DNA from 4 places in the Streptomyces sp. NBC_00425 genome. Region 2 is predicted to be linked to each of the others. Evidence: riboswitches for the same ligand, from Rfam matches in the RefSeq annotation. Region 2 holds a riboswitch; each other region holds the start of a gene.
What was found. A riboswitch is a leader RNA that binds a small molecule or an ion and turns the genes downstream of it on or off. The one in region 2 is predicted to bind cyclic di-AMP.
Positions count from the first base shown of each region.

Region 1: it holds a riboswitch for cyclic di-AMP, as region 2 does, so the genes downstream of both, OHS82_RS18255 (transglycosylase SLT domain-containing protein) here and OHS82_RS08235 (M23 family metallopeptidase) in region 2, are expected to answer to the same signal.
Region 3: it holds a riboswitch for cyclic di-AMP, as region 2 does, so the genes downstream of both, OHS82_RS22405 (M23 family metallopeptidase) here and OHS82_RS08235 (M23 family metallopeptidase) in region 2, are expected to answer to the same signal.
Region 4: it holds a riboswitch for cyclic di-AMP, as region 2 does, so the genes downstream of both, OHS82_RS12510 (M23 family metallopeptidase) here and OHS82_RS08235 (M23 family metallopeptidase) in region 2, are expected to answer to the same signal.

Region 1 is NZ_CP107928.1:4,275,091-4,280,354, forward strand. It holds gene OHS82_RS18245 (LolA family protein) at 1-510, opposite strand, end outside; gene OHS82_RS18250 (polyprenyl synthetase family protein) at 1,045-2,055, opposite strand; cyclic di-AMP (ydaO/yuaA leader) riboswitch at 2,821-3,022, shown strand; gene OHS82_RS18255 (transglycosylase SLT domain-containing protein) at 3,027-3,509, shown strand; gene OHS82_RS18260 (HAD family hydrolase) at 3,622-4,446, opposite strand; gene fahA (fumarylacetoacetase) at 4,954-5,264, shown strand, end outside.
Region 2 is NZ_CP107928.1:2,003,163-2,008,426, reverse strand. It holds gene OHS82_RS08245 (tyrosine-protein phosphatase) at 1-5, opposite strand, end outside; gene OHS82_RS08240 (alpha-galactosidase) at 231-2,306, shown strand; cyclic di-AMP (ydaO/yuaA leader) riboswitch at 2,611-2,768, shown strand; gene OHS82_RS08235 (M23 family metallopeptidase) at 2,773-3,732, shown strand; gene OHS82_RS08230 (DUF6250 domain-containing protein) at 4,086-4,790, shown strand; gene OHS82_RS08225 (SGNH/GDSL hydrolase family protein) at 4,917-5,264, shown strand, end outside.
Region 3 is NZ_CP107928.1:5,181,791-5,187,054, forward strand. It holds gene OHS82_RS22380 (hypothetical protein) at 1-134, shown strand, start outside; gene OHS82_RS22385 (GTP cyclohydrolase II) at 121-762, opposite strand; gene OHS82_RS22390 (MarR family winged helix-turn-helix transcriptional regulator) at 926-1,486, opposite strand; gene OHS82_RS22395 (dihydrofolate reductase family protein) at 1,558-2,685, shown strand; tRNA gene OHS82_RS22400 (tRNA-Met) at 2,781-2,854, shown strand; cyclic di-AMP (ydaO/yuaA leader) riboswitch at 3,169-3,335, shown strand; gene OHS82_RS22405 (M23 family metallopeptidase) at 3,345-4,385, shown strand; gene OHS82_RS22410 (aldo/keto reductase) at 4,548-5,264, shown strand, end outside.
Region 4 is NZ_CP107928.1:2,989,709-2,994,972, forward strand. It holds gene OHS82_RS12495 (bifunctional acetate--CoA ligase family protein/GNAT family N-acetyltransferase) at 1-235, opposite strand, end outside; gene OHS82_RS12500 (HPr family phosphocarrier protein) at 414-695, shown strand; gene OHS82_RS12505 (GntR family transcriptional regulator) at 821-1,516, opposite strand; gene OHS82_RS12510 (M23 family metallopeptidase) at 1,703-2,458, opposite strand; cyclic di-AMP (ydaO/yuaA leader) riboswitch at 2,473-2,640, opposite strand; gene OHS82_RS12515 (M16 family metallopeptidase) at 2,850-4,238, opposite strand; gene OHS82_RS12520 (M16 family metallopeptidase) at 4,235-5,264, opposite strand, start outside.

The sequences.
Region 1 (5,264 bases), 2.3 Mb from region 2:
GTTGGACCCGCTGTCGTAACCCCACACGTTCTTGCCGTTGTGGATGACGCTGTATTCGGCGGCGTTCTCCAGCAGCGAGAGCTTCTGCCGGTCCGGGCCGTCGGCGGCGACGCGCAACGTGTGCGTGCCGGAGGCGAGTTCGGTGAGCTTGGCGGACGGATCGGCGGCCGAGCCGTCGCCGCCCTTGGCCGCCCCCGAGAGGAGGCCGCTCTCCAGGCCGCCGAGGTCGGGCAGCCCGAGATCCGTGGTGATCTTCACCGTTCCGGACAGCTGCTGCACGTCCGAAGCGGCGATCTTGTCGAGGAGCTGCTGTGCCGTGATCTTCGGCAGGTCGGGGTCGCCGGAGTCGGCGAGCGCCGGGACCAGTCCGATCGTCGCGGCCGCGACACCGATCACGGTGACCGGAACGACGTACCGCACGGCCTTGCGCCGTCCGACGCGCAGGTCGTCGGCCTCCCCGCCGGTGGCGTCCCCGCCGGTCATGGTGTCGTCGGATGCCTTCGGTGCCATGTGTCCCTTACCTCCGTCGTCGGCGGCGGCTGGTCATCACGCTGAACGTCCCACCCCGAGCCGCCATTCTCACCCGAATCGGTGAGGAGTGGTGTTTTCCGTGGTTCCCATCTGACCAAATCGACTCCTCGGAAGCGTCAACCCGAGGGCTCAACTCCGCGTACACCTGCGGTATGACACGGGAGTGCCGGGACGGCTGATGACCCGTAGGGGTAGCGACGGCTCGACGCGGGTGCGGACGGAACGGCTGACGGCAGGACCCGCCGGCCAGACGGCTCGCAGCGGCGGCAGACAGCCCACGGCAACGGCTCGCCGGCCAGACGGCCCGGGAGCTCAGGCGCTGGGGGCTCGGGAGCTCAGTGGCTGGGGGCTCGGGAGCTCGCGGGGTCTCGGGCTCGGACGCCGAACGGCCACGAGGGTCGGCAGCCCAGGCGTGCGGCGGCTCGGCAGCCGAACGGCTCGGCGGCTCGGCAGCCGAACGGCTCGGCGGCTCGGCGATCAGGGGGCGTCAGGGGGGGTACTCGTGGGGAGGGTTCAGCCCGCCCGGTGGACGACCGCGTCGCAGAGCTCCATCAGCGCCGCCTTCGCGTCGCACTCACGCAGCGGCGCCAGCGCGGCCCGCGCGTCGTTCGCGTATCGCACGGTGTCCCGTCGGGCCTGCTCCAGCGCCGGGTGGGCCCGGAGCGCCTCGATGGCCTCGGCGAGCCGGGCGTCGTCGCTCAGGTCGGAGTCGAGCAGCTCGCACAGCGCGATGTCCTCGGGCAGGGACAGACGCGCGGCCCGTTCCCGCAGCCGCAGCACGGGCAGGGTGGGCACGCCCTCGCGGAGATCGGTGCCGGGCGTCTTTCCGGACTCGTGCGAGTCGGACGCGATGTCCAGCACGTCGTCCGCCAGCTGGAAGGCGACGCCGAGCCGCTCGCCGTACTGCGTCAGCACGTCGACGACCGTCTCGTCGGCGCCCGACATCATGGCGCCGAACCGGCAGGCCACCGCGACCAGCGAACCGGTCTTGCCGCCGAGCACGTCGAGGTAGTGCTCGACCGGGTCCCGCCCGTCCGTGGGCCCCGCCGTCTCCAGGATCTGGCCGGTGACCAGCCGCTCGAACGCCTCCGCCTGCACCCGCACCGCCTCCGGACCGAGATCGGCCAGGATGTGCGAGGCGCGCGCGAAGAGGAAGTCACCGGTGAGGACGGCCACCGAGTTGCCCCAGCGGGCGTTCGCGCTGGGGACCCCGCGCCGCACGGTCGCCTCGTCCATCACGTCGTCGTGGTACAGCGTGGCCAGGTGCGTCAGCTCCACCACCACGGCCGACGGCACGATGCCCGGCGCATGCCTGTCCCCGAACTGCGCCGCGAGCATCACGAGCAGCGGACGGAACCGCTTCCCGCCCGCACGCACCAGGTGCTGGGCGGCCTCCGTGATGAACGGAACCTCACTCTTGGTGGCCTCGAGCAAGCCTTCCTCGACAGCCGCCAATCCGGCCTGGACATCGGCTTCCAGAGCCTGGTCCCGCACGCTCAGCCCGAACGGCCCGACGACGGTCACGAGGGGTCTCCTGTCTGCTGGTGTCTACTGGCGATTACGCGGTTTGTCGATAGGTCGCTGCCATCACTCGAGTCAGCGTATCCGGTCACGTTTCGATCACCGATAGCCCCCACGTTCCCCGGGGGCGAATGCACTCGCCCGCGAGGTGCACGCATCGGGCCAGACCGTATCCGATCACGTCCGTGATGTTTCTGATCAGCCCATACGAAGAGATATTCATCGGGTTGCCTCGAAGTACCGAATCATGTTCCACACCGAGGCCGACATCCGGCCGAGGTCCGCCCCGGACCCGCGGCGACCCCACCCCACCCCACCCCACCCCGGGACCGACTCTGCCCCCGCCCCGACCCGGCCCCCCGTCGCGACGACATGGACATGCCGCACGGAAGACGATCCCGACACGACGGGGCACGCGACCAGAAGAACGACCGGGGCGCGACAGAGAGTGCGACCGGAAGTGCGACCGGGGCCTCCCGCCTCTCCCCTGCGCCATATCAAGCGAGTTGAGGCTAATGCCCGATTCGCCGCTCTTGTGATCCGGCGTGACATGACTCACTGGCCCCCCTGTGACGACCGGTGCCGACCGCCCCTCGATTCCCCGCACGCGCCAAGCGAGTTGATGGTTTGCACCCACAAAGGATCAAGTACCCCATACGGCACAGACCAAGGTCAATAGGGGTCATCTGTGAATCCGGCACTTGTTCCGGACATGTGCTCTCGCATACGTTCCCGGCCTGTCGGGCGGACGCCTAATCCTGCCGCCGCCCGTAACACCCACCGAGAAACGCATGGCAGGAGCGGGGGAACCAGGTAGGTCGCCGCAGCACATTGCCCTGACGTTCTGGACATTCAGATCTTTTGGGGCAATCCGTTACGGCTTGGGGTGAAGTCGCGGCCGTCAGGACGCGACCGGGCAGCTCCCGCCCGAACCCGACAGCTCACCTCGCAGGCGACGGAGAGGAAAACTCGTCATGTCCGCTGCCGCTCAGCGTTCCACCCGCACGTCCCGTCTCGCCCGCAAGCTCGCCATCGCCGGCACCGGAGTCGCCGTACTGGCGCTCCCGCTCATCGGCGCGACCACCGCCTCCGCGGCCACCACCCCGACCGTCGCCACCGCGAGCAGCCTCGGCTACTCCGACAACCTCGACGGCTGGATCCGTGCCTCCCTCCAGGTCATGTCGCAGCACGGCATCCCGGGGACGTACAACGGCATCTACCGCAACGTCATCCGCGAGTCCTCGGGCAACCCCTACGCCATCAACCTGTGGGACTCCAACGCCGCCGCGGGCATCCCGTCCAAGGGCCTGTTGCAGGTCATCGACCCGACCTTCCGCGCCTACCACGTCGAGGGCACCTCCTGGAACTCCTACGACCCGGTCGCGAACATCACCGCCGCCTGCAACTACGCGGCCGCGCGCTACGGCTCGATCGACAACGTCTTCGGCGCCTACTGACGGGTCCGGGCCGCGCCCGAGCCGACAGCAGCCCGGCGGTCGGCCGGTCGGCTGGTTAGCTGGCTGGCTGGCTGGCTGGCAGCCGGTCGGTCGGTCGACCGGCCGACCGGGCTCACGGAAACAGTCTTTCGAGGACGACGGCGACGCCGTCGTCCTCGTTCGACGTCGTCACCTCGTCGGCCACCGCCTTGAGTTCGGGGTGGGCGTTGGCCATCGCGACGCCGCGCGCCGCCCAGTCGAACATCGGGATGTCGTTGGGCATGTCCCCGAAGGCGACGGTGTCCTCGGGCCGCAGTCCGAGGTGTTCCGCGGCCAGTGCCAGACCCGTCGCCTTGGTGATCCCGCAGGGCTGCAGCTCCACCGTGCCAGGACCCGACATGGTGACCGTGGCGAGCGAACCCACCACCGAGCGGGCCGTCGCCGCCAACTCGTCGTCGGACAGGGCGGGATGGCGCAGCAGCACCTTGCTGATCGGCTCGCACCACAGGTCGTCGCGACGGCCGACCCGCAGCGCCGGCAGCGTCGGGTGGGGCATCCGGTAACCCGGCTCGATGAGCGTCAGCCCGTCGACGCCGTCCTGGTCGACCGCCGCGTACAGCTGCCCGACCTCCGCTTCGATCTTGCCGAGCGCGGTCTCCGCCAGCTCCCGGTCCAGGGTCACCGACCACAGCAGCCGGTCCGCGCCGGCGTCGTACAGCTGCGCGCCCTGTCCGCACACCGCGAGCCCCCTGCTGTGCAGGCGCTCGAGCAGCGGCCGCACGCGGGGCGCGGGCCGTCCCGTCACCACCAGGTGGCGTGCGCCGGCGGCGGCCACCCGCGCGAGCGCGTCGAGCGACCGGTCGGAGAAGGTGTCGTCGCCGCGAAGCAGCGTTCCGTCCAGGTCTGTGGCGATCAGGGAGTACGCGGTGCGCGCGGCATATGCGGTAGGTGCGGCCATGATCAGAGAATACGGATGCCGTACCCCCCGGGTTCGACGTGAGGCGAACGACGGCCAGGTCCTGCCCTGTTCTGCCAACTCTCCTTGCGGGACTGGCCTTGACCCGTCCCGGGACTGGCTCAATGAAGCGGCTTTCTGACGCATCGCCGGGGAGGAGCGGACGGCCGAAGGCTCCCGCGCCGGTTCGAGATCTCGTGCCGGATCGTGAACCACCCGGGGGCGGGCGGCAGTACGTCCGGGGCTGGCGGCGCTACGTCCGGGGCGGGCGGCAGTACAGCCGGCGCGGGCGGCGATACGTCGGGGGCAGGCGGCGGGACGCGGGGCGTGAGCGGCCGGACGCGGTTCGCTGCGGGCCGAAACGCCCCGCCGGCCCGTCCCCCATGTCGCTTTCGCCAGGTCAGCCGTAACGTGTGGCCCGGCTCGCCGCACCCGCGCGACATCCGCCCGGTGTCCGGTGACCACGACATGGCGAGCACCAGAGAGTGCAGGAAAGAGAGGCAGTACCCGATGCCCCCCTTCGACCTTCCCGAGGGCGATCCCTTCGGCCCGCACAACCTCCCGTACGGCGTGTTCTCCCTCTCGGGCGCCACCGGGCGGACCGTCGGCGTCCGGCTCGGCGAGCACGTGCTGGACGCGGGCGCGGCAGCCCACGCGCTCGGCTCGCCCCACGCGGAGCTGCTGTCGGCGCCGACCCTGAACCCGCTGCTCGCGGCGGGCCGCGTCGTCTGGTCGCAGGTGCGGCGCGCGCTCACGGAGTGGGTCACCGACCCCGCTCACCGCCCCACGGTCGAACCGCTTCTGCATCCCCTGTCCGCGGT
Region 2 (5,264 bases):
GTCACGGGGGCTCCCTCCCAGTCGGTCCGCGTCGGCGCGGCTCGTGGTGGCCGACAGGACCTCCTCGACCATACGACACGGGCCCTCGGGGCAACGCGGCGTCCACAGGCCGGCCGGTCGGGACCGTCCGCCCAGGTGGGGCATCGTCCGCCGGAAGTTGCCCGAGGGGCCGACCGCGTTCGATGATGTTGACGCTTGATCGCACCTGTTCGAATCAGTGGGGGTTTTTGATGCCCGAGATCGCCGACGCCGGCCGCACCTGGGTCCTTTCCGGGCCCACGGGCAGTTATGCCCTCCACCTCACCGAGGCCGACGAGCTGGTGCACCTGCACTGGGGCCCGCGCATCTCGCTCGCCGACGCCGAGGCCCTGGCCGCGCTTCCCTGGTCGGAGCGCGGCGCGTCCTTCGAGTCCCCGCTCGACGGCCGCGAGGAGTATCCGGTCGAGGGCGGCCCCCGCTTCGTCCGGCCCGCCCTGTCGGTGCGCACCGGCGAACGGCGCGGCACCGAGTGGACCTTCGAGACGCACGAGCGGGACGGCGACGAACTGCGGCTGCGCTTCCGGGACGCCGGGCTCGCCGTCACCCTGCACTACCGGATGCGCGGCGATGTCGTCGAGCGCTGGACGACCCTGCGCAACGAGGGCGAGGAGCCGCTGGAACTGCTCCGCGCGGACTCGGCCACCTGGACCCTGCCCGAGCGGGACGACTGGCGGCTGTCGCAGCTGCACGGCCGCTGGGCCGCCGAGTCGCGGCTCGCGCGCACCCCGCTCGGCCACGGCGAGACGGTCATCGGCAGCCGCCGCGGACACACCGGGCACCAGCACCTGCCCTGGGTCGCCCTGGACACCGACGCCACCGAGGAGCGCGGCGAGGTCTACGGCTGCGCCCTCGGCTGGTCGGGCTCCTGGCGGATCGCCGTCGCCCAGCTCCCCGACGCGCGCGTGCAGATCACCGGCGGAGCCGGGTACGACGACTCGGGTCTGCTGCGCCTCGCGGCCGGCGAGTCCTTCACCACGCCGGTCTTCGCCGGCCTGTGGAGCGACGCCGGCTTCGGCGGGGCGAGCCGCGCCTGGCACGCCTATCAGCGGGCCCATGTCGTCCCGGACGCCGATCAGGACCGGCCGGTGCTGTTCAACTCCTGGGAGGCGACCTACTTCGACATCTCCGAGGAGCAGCAGGCGACCCTCGCCCGGCGCGCCGCGGCGATCGGCGTCGAGCTCTTCGTGGTGGACGACGGCTGGTTCGGGGCCCGCACCGGCGACCACGCCGGGCTCGGCGACTGGCAGCCCAACCCGGACCGCTTCCCGAACGGGCTGAAGCCCCTCGCCGACCACGTGCGGGGCCTCGGCATGCAGTTCGGCATCTGGGTCGAGCCCGAGATGGTCAACCCGGACAGCGACCTCTACCGGGCGCACCCGGACTGGGTGCAGTTCCAATCCGGACGAAAGCGGACGGAGTTCCGCAACCAGCTCATGCTGAACCTCGCGCGCGAGGACGTCCAGGAGTACCTCTGGGAACAGCTCGACGGGCTCCTCTCCAGCGCGCCGATCGACTACGTCAAGTGGGACTTCAACCGCTGCTTCACCGACGCCGGCTGGCCCGACGACCCCTATCCGCAACGTCTGTGGGTCGACCACGTACGGGCCCTGTACAACCTGCTGGACCGGCTGCGGGCGGCCCACCCGGGCGTCGCCTTCGAGTCCTGCTCGGGCGGCGGCGGGCGCATCGACCTCGGGATCATGAGCCGCACCGACCAGGTGTGGACGTCCGACAACACCGACCCGCTGGACCGGCTCGACATCCAGCACGGCTTCAGCCAGATCCACCCCGCCCGGGTCATGGCCGCGTGGGTCACCGACAGCCCCAACACGCAGCTCAACGGGCGGGTCAGCTCGCTGCGCTTCCGGTTCGTCAGCGCCATGGCCGGGGTGCTCGGCGTCGGCGGTGACCTCGCCGAGTGGAGCGAGGAGGAGCTCGCCGAGGCGCGGCGGTGGGTGGACCTCTACAAGGACGTCCGGCATGTCGTGCAGCAGGGCGACCTGTACCGGCTGCGTCCCCCGGCGGGCGGCCTGAGCGCCGTCCAGTACGTGCTCGGGGACGAGACCGTGGTCCTCGCCTGGCTCCAGGCCCAGCGGTTCGGCGAGCCCGTTCCGGCGCTGCGGCTGCGCGGACTCGACCCGGCGGCGTCGTACGAATGCCGTGAAACAGGTGAAATCCACCGAGGCGCCGTGCTCCTGCACCACGGGTTGCGCACCGGACTGCGGGGCGACCTTGATGCGTCGGTTATCCGGCTGCGTCGCATCTGAGGTTTCTGTCCGAATTGGATTCTTAGTTCCAACTCGCCCTGTCATGAAGAAAGCTGGAGAAGCGTCACGTGAGCAGCGTCATATCCGTGACCGTACGTCGCCCGTCATGTTCACGTAATTCGTGTGGTTTTCCGGAGTGCTTGACCCGATAGGGTCGATTTGATTCACGGAGCGTGACCGGTAATTCTCGCGGCGGATCAAGAGAAATGCCATGTCAGTGCAACCTCTGCTTGTCCCTGTGCGTCCTGGTCGCTTACGTTCCACACCAATCCGGACGGACGCCTAATCCTGCCGCCGCCCGGAATCCGCACACTCACCCGTGCACGGCAGGAGCGGGGGACCCACAGGCACGACCGCCTGTTCCGGTCCCGGAACAGGCTCGGGGTAAAGCCGCGTCCCGACGTGGCCGGACATCTCCAGTCCGCACCCGACAGCTCACCTCGCAGGCGCCGGAGAGGAATTCGTCATGCCCGCGAAGGGTAAGCACCGCCGTCCCAAGGCCCAGCGTTTCACCCGTTCCATAGCCGCCGCCGGAACCGGCGGGGCCGCGCTCGCGCTTCCGCTCATGGCCGCCTCCGGCGCCCACGCGGCCACGGGGGAGTCGGCCCCCCAGGCCGTTTCCCAGGCCGTCGCGCAGACGGTTTCCCAGAAGGCCGTGCAGGCCGCTCCGGTGACCCGGAAGACCGCCGCCACCCGGACCTACACCGTGCGGTCCGGCGACTACCTCTCGAAGATCGCGACCGAACAGCACGTCAGCGGCGGCTGGAAGAAGCTGTACCAGGACAACCGCGAGGCCGTCGGCGCCGACCCCTCGCTGATCCACCCCGGCCTCGAGCTGTCGATCGGCAAGAGGGCGGCGGCCGGCGCCTCCAGGTCGTCCGGTTCGACCGCTTCCTCGTCGTCGGCGGACTCTTCGCCGAAGTCCTCGAAGTCCTCGAAGTCCTCGGGGGCGTCGAAGTCGTCGTCCTCCGTGGCCTCCGCGAAGACGGTCACCCAGGCCGCCGAGAGCAACGCGGGCGGCTTCACCCTGCCCGTGTCCGGCGCCACCGTCGGCACGCCGTACCACCAGTCGGGCAGCATGTGGTCCAGCGGCTACCACACCGGCGTCGACTTCGTCGTCCCGACCGGCACCCCGCTCAAGGCCGTCGCCGCCGGCACCGTCGTCTCCGCGGGCTGGGGCGGCGCCTACGGCAACCAGGTCGTCATCAAGCTGAACGACGGCTACTACGCCCAGTACGCCCACCTGTCCCAGCTCTCCGTCTCGGCCGGCCAGACCGTCGGCGCGGGCCAGCAGGTCGGGCTCTCCGGCGCCACGGGCAACGTGACCGGACCGCACCTGCACTTCGAGATCCGCACCACGCCGGACTACGGCTCGGACGTCGACCCGCTCGCCTACCTCCGCTCCCACGGCGTCTCGGTCGGCTGACCTCCGCCGAGGACCCGCCCGGCACTCAAGCCGAAGGCCGGACCCCGATCGTCAGATCCGGGGCCCGGCCTTCGGCGTGTCCGGTTGGTGTGCGCCGCCCGGCCCTCGGGGTGTCCGGTTCGCGTGCGGGGCGGACCCCGGTGATTCATGATCGCTTCATTGCGGTCCTGTGGCGTGTCCGGTCGCACCGTCGACAGGAGAAGCCGCGGCGGACACAGTGGTGCCGTCAGACGGCAAGCGCTTTCAGCGCGTTGGCCCCGGACCCGGTCGGACGCCGGCCAGGCGTCGGCCCGGGTTCCGCCGCTCGCGACAGGCCGCCCGCCGCCCCGGTCCGACCGAAGGAGCCGCATCCCGTGACGACGACGCGCAGAGCATTCGGCGCACTCGCCGCCTCCACCGCCCTGACCGCCCTCGCCCCCGCGGCGACGGCGAGGGCCGCGCCGCGCCCTCGGCTCCTCGCCCACGACGACTTCCGGCACGGGCTCGGCCGGTGGGCCGTCGAGCGGGAACAGGGCGGAACGGTCACCGCCTCCTGCGGGAGCCTCGAGATCGACGTGCCGGCCGGCGCCACCGTCTGGTTCAGGCAGCGGCTCGACGGGCCGTACGTCCTCGAGTACGTCGCCACGCCCGTCTCCGCGGGCGGGCCCAACGACCGCGTATCCGACCTCAACAACTTCTGGAACGCCGTCGACGTCCGCTCCCCGGACGATCTCTTCGCCACCCCGCGCGGCGGCGCCCTCGCCGAGTACGACCACCTCAAGACGTACTACGTCGGCTACGGCGCCAACGGCAACACCACGACCAGGCTGCGCCGTTACGTCGGCGAGCCGGGCGTGCGCCCGCTGCTGTACGACTACACCGAACCGCTGCTCGTCGCGAACCGGCCGCACCACGTGCGGATCGTCTCCGACGGCTCGGTCGTGCGCTGGTGGAACAACGGGCGGCTGGTCTTCGACCACACCGACCCGGAGCCGTACATGAGCGGCCACTTCGCCTTCCGTACCACCTGGAGCCACTTCCGCATCAACGACTTCCGCGTGTGGTCCCTTATTCCCTGATTGGCAAACTCTTTAGGAGTGGCCTTTCTCACCGACCGTCAACCCCTGCCTACGGTCGCGTAGGTCACATTCGAAGGTGAATCATGATCTGCCGTGGCAGACGATTCGAAGAGTGACAACAGATCAGTGATCGGGTCGTACGTGGCGGTGGGGGACAGCTTCACCGAAGGCGTCGGCGACCCCGGCCCCGACGGGGCGTTCGTCGGCTGGGCCGACCGGTTCGCGGTACTTCTCGCGGACCTGCGGCCCGAAGGCGACTTCGCCTACGCCAACCTCGCGGTCCGCGGAAAGCTGCTCGACCAGATCATGGAGGACCAGCTCGCCAGGGCGGTGGAACTCGCCCCGGATCTGGTCTCCTTCTGCGCGGGCGGCAACGACATCCTCCGTCCCGGCACCGACCCGGACGAGGTCGCCGAGCGTTTCGAGCGCGCGATCTCGGCCCTGACCGCCGTAGCCGGCACGGTCATGGTGACC
Region 3 (5,264 bases), 3.2 Mb from region 2:
CCGCGTCGCCGTACACCGAGGTCCGTTACGCCGGTCTCCGGCTCGCCGAGTGCCTGACCGACGCCCTGCGCGTCGCGGAGTCCCGGGGCATGCGCCTGCCCGTACCGGAGGCCGAAGGCGTCAGACCGCGCTGAGGCCGGTGAGGGAGGCCAGCGGCAGTGTGTGCTGGGTCTGCAGGACCTTCGCGCGCAGGTAGCGGACGTTGTGCGGGGTGGTGAAGACGCCGGTCGGCACGCGGTGCTGGACGTCGATGCCCAGATCCCGCAACTGCTCTGCCTTGTCGGGGTTGTTGGACAGCAGGTCCAGGCTCGTGATGCCGAGGGCGCGCAGCATCTGGGCGGCCGACGTGTAGTCGCGGTCGTCCTCGGGCAGGCCCAGCGCGGCGTTGGCCTCGTAGGTGTCGAGGCCCTGGTCCTGGAGGGCGTACGCGTCGAGCTTGTTGTAGAGGCCGATACCGCGGCCCTCCTGGCGGAGGTAGAGCAGGACGCCGCCCGTCGCGGCTATGCGCTCGACGGCCTCGCGCAGCTGGGGGCCGCAGTCGCAGCGGGCGGAGCCGAAGGCGTCGCCGGTCAGGCACTCGGAGTGCAGCCGGACCAGCGGGACCGAGCCCGGGGCCGGCTCGCCGATGACGACGGCGACGTGCTCCTGGCCGTCGACGAGGCCGTGGAAGGTGACCAGTTCGGCGTCGACGGAGTAGCCGTCGTGAAAGCGGAGCGGTACCCGGACGCGGGCGCGCTGGGTGGCGGCGGGGGTGTCGGGCATGCGGGTCTCCCGGGTCCGGAGGGCGGTGGGCCGGGCGTCGCCGGGCGTGAGCCGGGTGATGCCTGGCCGCTGTCTGCTTCAGATTTGAAGCAGTTCCAGTGAAACGTGACCCTACCCATGCTTTAAAGTTGAAGCAACTGCTTTGTGGCGCGCCTCACCCGGCTCACTCTGGACCGGAGCCGGAGCCGGAGCCGGAGCCGGAGCCCGAGCCGGAACAGGGGGACGAGCGCCGGCGCCACGGCAGGTCCTCGGGGGAGGCCTCGCCGCCACCCTCGCCCTGGAAGCCGGCGGCGACCTGGGTGAAGATCTCCTCCAGCTGCCCCACCTGCTCGGGCGTGAGCCGGTCGAAGAGGGTGGCGCGGACCGTCTCGACATGGCCGGGCGCCACGTCCTCCAGCACCGCCAGGCCCTCGTCCGTCAGGACGGCGACGCTGCCGCGCTTGTCCCAGCGGCACTCCTCGCGCCGCGTCAGGCCGTCCTTCTCGAGGCGGGTCACCGCGTAGGTCAGCCGACTGCGGGTGATCTTCAGGCGCTCGGCGAGATCGGTCATCCGCAGCCGCCGCTCCGGACTCTCGGACAGGTTGGCGAGGATGGAGTAGTACAGGTGGGGCATGCCGGCCTCCTGCTGGAGGTGCCGGTCGATGGCGTCCTCGAGGAGGAGGTAGCCGGCCATGTACGCGCGCCAGGCGCGCTGCTCCTCGGGGGTGAGCCAGCGGGTCGTCATGACCCCAGTGTAGTTTTGTTTCAAACTTGAACCAAGATCCCCGTCGGAAGACCCAGTCCGGGAGCACGTCGATGCCGTACCCGTACGTCCTGCTGTCCGCCGCCGTCTCCCTCGACGGCTTCCTGGACGACACCACGCCCGAACGCCTGCTGCTCTCCAGCCCCGCGGACTTCGACCGGGTCGACGCGGTGCGGGCCTCCGTGGACGCCATCCTCGTCGGCGCCGGCACCATCCGCGCCGACAATCCCCGGCTCCTGGTGAACTCTCCCGAGCGCCGCGCCGCCCGGGTCGCCGCAGGCCGGCCGGCCTACCCGCTCAAGGTCACCGTCAGCGGCTCGGGCGACCTCGACCCGGCGGCGAACTTCTGGCACACGGGCGGCGAGAAGGTCGTGTACACGACCGAGAAGGGCGCCGAACGGGCCCGAGCGCTCGGCATCGCCGCGGACGTCGTCCCGCTCGGCCCCGAACTCGACTGGCGCCTCCTCCTCGCGCACCTGCACGACGAGCTCGGCGTCCGGCGCCTCATGGTCGAGGGCGGCGGAACCGTCCACACTCAGCTGCTCCAGCAGGGGCTCGCCGACGAACTCCAGCTCGTCCTCGCCCCGCTGTTCGTGGGCGACCCGGACGCGCCCCGCCTCTTCGGACCGGGCGCCTACCAGGGCGGCCGGCTGCGGCTGGTGGAGACACGGCGCATCGAGGACGTCGTCCTGCACCGCTACGAGCCCACCGCCCCCGGCGCCGGACCGCTCGCCGCCGCGGCCGACCGGCACTGGCTGGCCCTCGCCTGCGAGCTGGCCGCCCAGTGCCCGCCCTCGGACACGGCGTTCAGCGTCGGCGCGGTGATCGTGGCCGCCGACGGGACGGAGCTGGCGCGCGGGCACTCCCGCGAGGCCGGCGACCCGGTCGTGCACGCCGAGGAGGCGGCGCTCGCGAAGCTCGACCCCGCCGACCCCCGGCTCCTCGCCGCCACCGTCTACAGCAGCCTCGAGCCCTGCGCCCGCCGCTCCTCCCGCCCCGCCCCGTGCGCCCGCCTCATCCTGGACGCCGGCGTGCGCCGGGTGGTCACGGCGTGGCGCGAGCCGGACACCTTCGTGACGGCGGCGGACGGGACCGGCCTGCTGGCGGCCGCGGGCGTCGACGTCCTCGTGCTGCCGGAGTGCGAGGAGCGGGCGAAGGCCCCGAACCGACACCTGGTGTGAGGCCGCAGCCGGGGCCCGGGCCGGGGGCGCGGCGGGGGCGCGACAAAGCCTGGTGCTGGGCGTCCCCCGGATGACGTACACTGGAGTCACAACGACGCGGGGTGGAGCAGCTCGGTAGCTCGCTGGGCTCATAACCCAGAGGTCGCAGGTTCAAATCCTGTCCCCGCTACTGAAGGCCGAGGGCCGGAATCCGAAAGGGTTCCGGCCCTCGGTGCGTTCGCCCTCGTGGCGCGTCCCCGCTCTTCGTGACCCTTCGTGACCGTTCGGCCGCCCTGTGCGCCGGGTCCGAGCCGCCGTGTCTACGCGTGTGACGGGTGTGGTGTCCTGGACGAGGGTCAACTCGCCCGTTTTTCACCGCTGCTGGCCAGAAAGTCCAGGCCAGAAATGTTGTTGATCAAGCAGAACGGCTTGGAAACGCACCCCCGGGTCTATTAACGTTCGATAACGCAGCGCGGCCGTCCCAGCCGACACCAGAGTCGTCTCCGTGCGCACGCGCCGAATCCCGCAAGGGAACCGGGGAACCACCACCTTGGGGTGAATCACGCGGAAGCCTCCGTGAACTCGCAGAGTCCACGGCCGGTATACGCGCGTAGGAGACCTTCCGACTCCGAACCCGTCAGCTAACCCGGTAGGCGACGGAAGGAAAGGAGTGCGCCCGCGTGGCGTCCAACCCGCCTGCCCCCGAGGCCCCGTACGCGCCGGCCCAGCCCTCCACCGAGACCTTCGGCTATGGCGGCTACCGCACCGGCGAGGGCCCCTGGGAGGAATGGAACCCCACCGCGGAGTCCATTCGCCCGGTGCGCGGCAAGCACCGCGTCGCCAAGCAGCGCGGCGGCGGATTCGCCCGCAGCTCCACCGTCCTCGGTGTCGGCGTCATAGCCGCCGTGAGCGCGGGCGGGATGGCCAGCGCCAACACCGGCAAGGCCCCGGTCTCCATCTCCATGCCGGACCTGCCGGGCGTGGGCTCGCTGATCTCCGACGACACGCCCGCCCCGGAAGCCGCGCCCGCCCTGGCGAGCTTCGGCTCCGAGACCGCCGTCGACACCGATGCCGGCGCCGGCGTCGATCAGAGCGTCGCCGACGCCGGCGAGGCCCTGCGCAGCCGGATCATGGCCCAGGCCGAGTCGCAGAAGACCCAGGTCGAGGTCAAGGCCGCCGCGGCGGCCGCCAAGGCGAAGGCCGACGCCGTCGTCAAGGCCGAGAAGGAGGCGGAGGCCAAGGCCGCCGCCGCGAAGAAGAAGGCCGCCGAGGAGGCCGCCGCCAAGGTCGAGGCCGCGCGCCTGGCCGAGCTGGCCAAGCAGTACACGCTGCCGACCTCCTCGTACACCATCACCTCGACGTTCGGCCAGGCCGGCTCTCTGTGGTCCTCCGGCTACCACACCGGACTCGACTTCGCCGCGCCCACCGGCACCCTCATCAAGGCCGTCCACAGCGGCACCATCACCGAGGCCGGCTGGGCCGGCGCCTACGGCTACCGCACCATCATGACCCTGGACGACGGCACCGAACTCTGGTTCTGCCACCAGTCGTCGATCAGCGTCAGCGTCGGCCAGAAGGTCGCCACCGGTGACGTGATCGGCCGCGTCGGCGCCACCGGGAACGTCACCGGGGCGCACCTGCACCTCGAGGTCCACGCGAACGGCAACGCCGAAGGCATCGACCCGGCGGCCTGGCTGCGCAGCAAGGGCCTCAACCCCTGAGCCGTCCCTCGAGGACGCCTGAGTCGTCTCTCGAGGAGCTCTGAGGACCATCGAGCAACGGCAGCCCTGACGGCCACCCCCGACGTCAGGGCTGCCGCTTGTTCATCTGTTCTTCGTGCCACGCGAGGAATGGGGCGCCCGCCGCGTCCGTTGAGACGAAGCATGACTTCCCTGAACACCATCGGCTCCTCCGACCTCAAGGTCTTCCCGCTCGCCCTCGGCGGCAACGTCTTCGGCTGGACCGCGGACGAGGCGGCCTCCTTCGCCGTCCTCGACGCCTACACGGCCGCGGGCGGCAACTTCGTCGACACCGCCGACTCCTACTCCGCATGGGTCGAGGGCAACAGCGGCGGTGAGTCAGAGACCGTGATCGGCAAGTGGCTGAAGGCCCGCGGCAACCGCGACGACGTCGTGATCGCCACCAAGGTCAGCCAGCACCCCGACTTCCCCGGCCTGTCCGCCGACAACATCAAGGCCGCCGCCGACGCCTCCCTGCGCCGCCTCGGCACCGACCACATCGACCTCTACTACACGCACTTCGACAAGACCGAGGTGCCCGTCGAGGAGATCGTCGGCGCGCTCGACGAGCTGGTGAAGGCGGGCAAGGTGCGGCACATCGCCGCCTCCAACATCTCGCCCGAACGCCTCCGGGAGTCCCTGGAGTTCTCCGACCGCGAGGGACTCGCCCGGTACGTCGCCCTCCAGCCCCACTACAACCTCGTCTCGCGCGACACCTACGAGGGCGGCCTCCAGGATCTCGCCGCCCGCTTCGGCCTCGCCGCCGTCCCGTACTTCGCGCTGGCCTCCGGCTTCCTCACCGGCAAGTACCGGCCCGGCGCCACGGTCGAGAGCGCCCGCGCCGGCAGCGCCGCCAAGCAC
Region 4 (5,264 bases), 990 kb from region 2:
CCCGGTCCACGAAGTCGTGGTGCGTGAAGCGGCGGACGTCCTTCGCGGACAGGCGTGGGTAGGGCGCGAAGAAGCGGTAGTACTTCGACTCGTCCGAGACCTGCTCGTAGAAGCTGACCAGGCGCTCGGCGTCGTCGACGGTGATGGGGCGGACGCGCGCGGTGCCGCCGTCGCGCAGCACCACGTCGGCCTCCCAGTGGGCGGGGTACTCGTGCCGGTCCGACGCGCTCTGCATGGGGCCCACACTACGGCTCGCTTCCGGCGACAGCGCGAGGCAGTCTGGAGGACGCACGTCGGGTCGAGGCCGCGATCCGACGGCCGCATGGTGACGGGACACCCAGGGACCGTCCCTCACACGCTTCACGTGTGGAACACTGGTCTAGACAACCTGAGACACCGAAGGGCAGCATCACATGGCTGAGCGCCGCGTCAACGTCGGCTGGGCCGAGGGCCTCCACGCCCGCCCCGCTTCCATCTTCGTCCGGGCCGCCACGGCCGCAGGCATCCCCGTGACGATCGCCAAGGCCGACGGCAACCCCGTCAACGCGGCCTCCATGCTGGCCGTTCTCGGCCTGGGCGCCCAGGGTGGCGAGGAGATCGTCCTCGCCTCCGACGCCGAGGGCGCGGACGCCTCGCTCGACCGGCTGGCGAAGCTGGTCGCGGAGGGCCTCGAGGAACTCCCCGAGACCGTCTGAGCACCGCCGCATTACACGGCGAAGGGCTCGTCCGAATTATCCGGGCGAGCCCTTCGCATTTCCCGTTCACGGGCAGCAGAAGTAATCCCCCGCGAATTACTCCTTCTTTGTATACGGCTCCCGTGTTAATGCCGCAGACCGCTCATGTTTACGGGAGGTTGCGAAGTCCTCACACGCTCGGCGCGCTCCGGTCCTCCGGAAAAGCGCAGCCGGTGCGCGAGCGTCGCGCGCTCGGTGTGGAGCGCCGTGACCGCCCGCGCGCGCTCCCCGTCGCCGCGCGTCACCGCGTCGACGATGGCGCCGTGCTCCGCCCAGGACTCCACCGGGTCGGCGGGCGCCTCCACCGCGTACATCCAGGCGATCTTGTGCCGGAGCTGGGTGAGCATCGACGTGAGGGCGGGGCTCCCGGCGGCCTGGGCGAGCGTCTCGTGGAACCAGCTCCCCAGGGAGCGCAGATCCTCGCTGTTGCCCCTCCTGGCCCGCTCCTGACCCAGCCGGACGAGCCCGCGCAGCACCTTCAGATGGGCCTCCGTGCGCCGCTGGGCGGCCCGGGAGGCGCCGAGCGGCTCCAGCAGCAGCCGCATCTCCAGCAGGTCCGCGGCCTCCTGCTCGGTGGGCTCCGCCACGCACGCGCCCGCGTGCCGCCGGGTGACGACGAAGCCCTCGGCCTCCAGTGTGCGCAGCGCCTCTCGGACGGGGACACGCGAGACGCCGTAGCGGCGGGCGAGGAGTTCCTCGGTGAGGCGGCTGCCGCGTTCGTAGACACCCGCGACGATGTCGTCCCGGATGGCCGTGCACACCGAGTGCGCCGGAATTCGCATGACGGACCTCCGCCTAATCCCCGTGAAACGTCGACGGTTGACGTGTGTTCCGTGACTCTATTGCAATGAGCGGGAATTTCCGACGGGGAGCCGGAATCCAGGGATATTTTTTGGACAGCGGGGCCCCGGAAACGGCGAAAGCCCCGGCCGAGAGGCCGGGGCCGAACGATCCGTCGCCGTCGGTCGTCAGACGTTGACGCCGTGATTGCGAAGGTAGGCGACCGGGTCGATGTCCGAGCCGTACTCGGGGCCCGTGCGGGCTTCGAAGTGCAGATGCGCACCGGTGACGTTGCCGGTCGCGCCGGACAGCGCGATGCGCTGGCCCGGGGTGACCGTCTGGCCCACCGAGACCTCGATGGACGACAGGTGGCCGTACTGCGTGTAGGTCCCGTCGTGCATCTTGACGACGATCTGGTTGCCGTAGGCGCCGCCCCAGCCGGCCTCGACCACGGTGCCGGAGCCGACCGCGTGCACGGTGGTGCCGCTGGCCGCGTGGAAGTCGATGCCGGTGTGGCTGCCGGAGGACCACAGCGAGCTGCTGGCCTGGTAGCCGGTGGAGACGTAGGAGCCGGTGATCGGCGACACGAAGGTGTTGAGGCGCTTGCGCTCGGCCTCACGGGCGGCACGCACGCGTGCCTCGCGCTCCTCCACGGCCTTCTTCGCGGCGGCCTGGCGGGCGGCCTCCTCGAAGGCGGCCTGCTTCTGCGCGGCGACCTGCTCGTCGACCTGGTCGGCGACCGACTCGGCGACGGACTCGCCGACCGTGACGACGGGGATCAGACCGGTCTGCTCGGGGGTGGGCTCGGCCGCGAAGGCCGGGGTGGAGGCGACGGTGGCCATCACACCGGTGGTGGTGAGCGCCGCCACGCCGACCGCGCGAGCGGTGGAACGCTGCATCCGGCTGGGCCGGCGGTGCTTCCCGGTGGCGCAGGTGAACGCCATGAAGTCAGGGGTGTCCTTTCCTTCCCTCTCGCCTACCGGGTTAGCTGACGGGTTCGGAGCAGGAAGGTCTCCTACGGACCCCCTCGCGTACACGCGGGCGTCCGATTCACCCCAGGGACTGCACAAAGTGGGTCCCCGGCTCCCCTGGCTCGCGCCGTACGGGGACTCGGCGATGACTGTCCGGTGCCGCGGCTGCGGCGCAGTGCCTGACGGACAGCCCGGATGAAGCTAAGCGGCGGGGGGTTCAATCCTCAAACGGATCACGGTTTTTGTAGCGCATCCCACAGGGCAGACAGGCAACGTCCGCCCCAATTCGGACATACAGAAGCCCTGGTGACACGCGGTCGACCAGGGCCCCTGCGCGTGCGTGCCGTTGCCTCGGCGCCGACGGCTACTCGGCGGGCACGACCTTCACCTCGCCGATGCCGAGGGCCTCGACCGGCGCCTTGATCTGGGCGGCGTCGCCCACGAGGACCGTCACGAGACGGTCCACCGGGAAGGCGTTCACGGCCGCCGCGGTGGCCTCCACCGTGCCGGTCGCGGCGAGCCTGCGGTACAGCGTCGCCTGGTAGTCGTCGGGCAGGTGCTGCTCGACCTGGTCGGCCAGCGTGCCCGCGACGGCCGCCGCTGTCTCGTACTTCAGCGGTGCCACCCCGACCAGGTTCTGCACGGCGACGTCGCGCTCGGCGTCGGTCAGCCCCTCGGCGGCGAGGGTGCGCAGCACCTGCCACAGATCGTCCAGGGCGGAACCGGTGTTGGGGGTGTCGATGGAACCGCTGATGGCGAGCATCGCGGCGCCCGAGCCGTCCGGCGCGGACCGGAGGACCTGCCCGAAGGCGCGAACGCCGTAGGTGTAGCCCTTCTCCTCACGCAGGACGCGGTCCAGGCGGGAGGTGAGGGTGCCGCCGAGGCAGTAGGTGCCGAGCACCTGGGCGGCCCACACGCGGTCGTGCCGGTCGGCGCCGATCCGGCCGATCAGCAGCTGCGTCTGGACGGCCCCCGGGCGGTCCACGATGACGACGCGGCCCGTGTCGTCGGCGATCACCGGCGGCACGGGGCGGGGCTCGGCGGCGGAGCCCGTCCAGGCGCCCAGGGTGTCGCCCAGCAGGGCGTCCAGGTCGACGCCGGTGAGGTCGCCGACGACCACGGCGGTGGCCGTCGCCGGGCGGACGTGCTTCTCGTAGAAGGCGCGGACGGCCGCGGAGTCGATCTTCTCGACCGTCTCGGCGGTGCCCTGCCGCGGACGCGACATACGGGCGGTGGCCGGGAACAGCTCCTTGGAGAGCTCCTTGGCGGCGCGCCGCGAGGGGTTGGCCAGCTCGTGCGGGATCTCGTCGAGACGGTTGCGCACGAGGCGCTCGATCTCGCTGTCGGCGAACGCGGGCGCCCTGAGGGCGTCGGCGAGCAGACCGAGGCCTTTGCTCAGGCGCGAGGCCGGGACCTCGAGGCTGATGCGGAGGCCGGGGTGGTCGGCGTGCGCGTCCAGCGTGGCGCCGCAGCGCTCCAGTTCGGCGGCGAACTCCTCGGCGGAGTGCTTGTCGGTGCCCTCGGTGAAGGCGCGCGCCATGATCGTGGCGAGGCCGTCGAGACCGGCCGGTTCGGCGTCCAGCGGGGCGTCGAGCAGGATCTCGACGGCGACGACCTGCTGGCCGGGGCGGTGACAGTGCAGCACCGTCAGCCCGTTGGCCAGGGCGGTGCGCTCGGGCGCCGGGAACGCCCACGGCTTGGCCTCGCCCGCCAGGGGCTGGGGGTGGAAGTCCATCGTGGCGAGCTCGGTCACCGGGCCGCCTCCTCGTTCTCGTCCTGGTCGGCGGGGGCTTCGGGGGCGGTGGGCTCGTAGACGAGCACCGCGCGGTTGTCGGGACGCAGACGGGCCTGGGCGATCTCCCGCACCTCCTCGGCCGTCACGTCCAGCACACGCTGGACCGCGGTCAGGGCGAGCTGCGGGTCGCCGAACAGGACGGCGAACCGGCACAGTTCGTCGGCGCGGCCGGCGACGGTGCCGAGGCGGTCGAGCCATTCGCGCTCCAACTGGGCCTGGGCGCGCTCCATTTCCTCGGCCGTGGGGCCCTCCTCGGCGAACCGGGCGAGCTCCTCGTCGATGGCCTCCTCGATGACGGGCACCTCGACGTCGCCGGACGTCTTCACGTCCAGCCAGCCCAGTGAGGGCGCCCCGGCGAGCCGCAGCAGGCCGAAGCCGGCCGCCACCGCCGTGCGGTCACGGCGCACGAGCCGGTTGTAGAGGCGGGAGGACTCGCCGCCGCCGAGGACGGTGAGCGCCAGATCGACGGCGTCGCACGCGCGCGTGCCGTCCTCGGGCAGACGGTAGGCGGCCATCAGGGCGCGGGCCGGCACCTCCTCCTCGACGACCTCCCGCAGCTGCTCGCCGATCACGTCGGGCAGGGAGCCGTCGCGTGGCGCGGGCTTGCCGTCGTGCCCGGCGATGGAGCCGAAGTACTTCTCGATCCAGGCGAGCGTCTGCTCCGGGTCGATGTCGCCGACCACGGACAGGACGGCGTTGTTGGGCGCGTAGTACGTGCGGAAGAACGCACGCGCGTCCTCCAGCGTCGCCGCGTCCAGGTCGGCCATCGAGCCGATCGGCGTGTGGTGGTAGGGGTGGCCGTCGGGGTAGGCGAGAGCGGTGAGCTTCTCGAAGGCGGTGCCGTAGGGGACGTTGTCGTAGCGCTGGCGGCGCTCGTTCTTGACGACGTCGCGCTGGTTCTCCATCGACTCGTCGTCGAGTGCGGTGAGCAGGGATCCCATGCGGTCGGCCTCCAGCCAGAGGGCGAGCTCCAGCTGGTGGGCG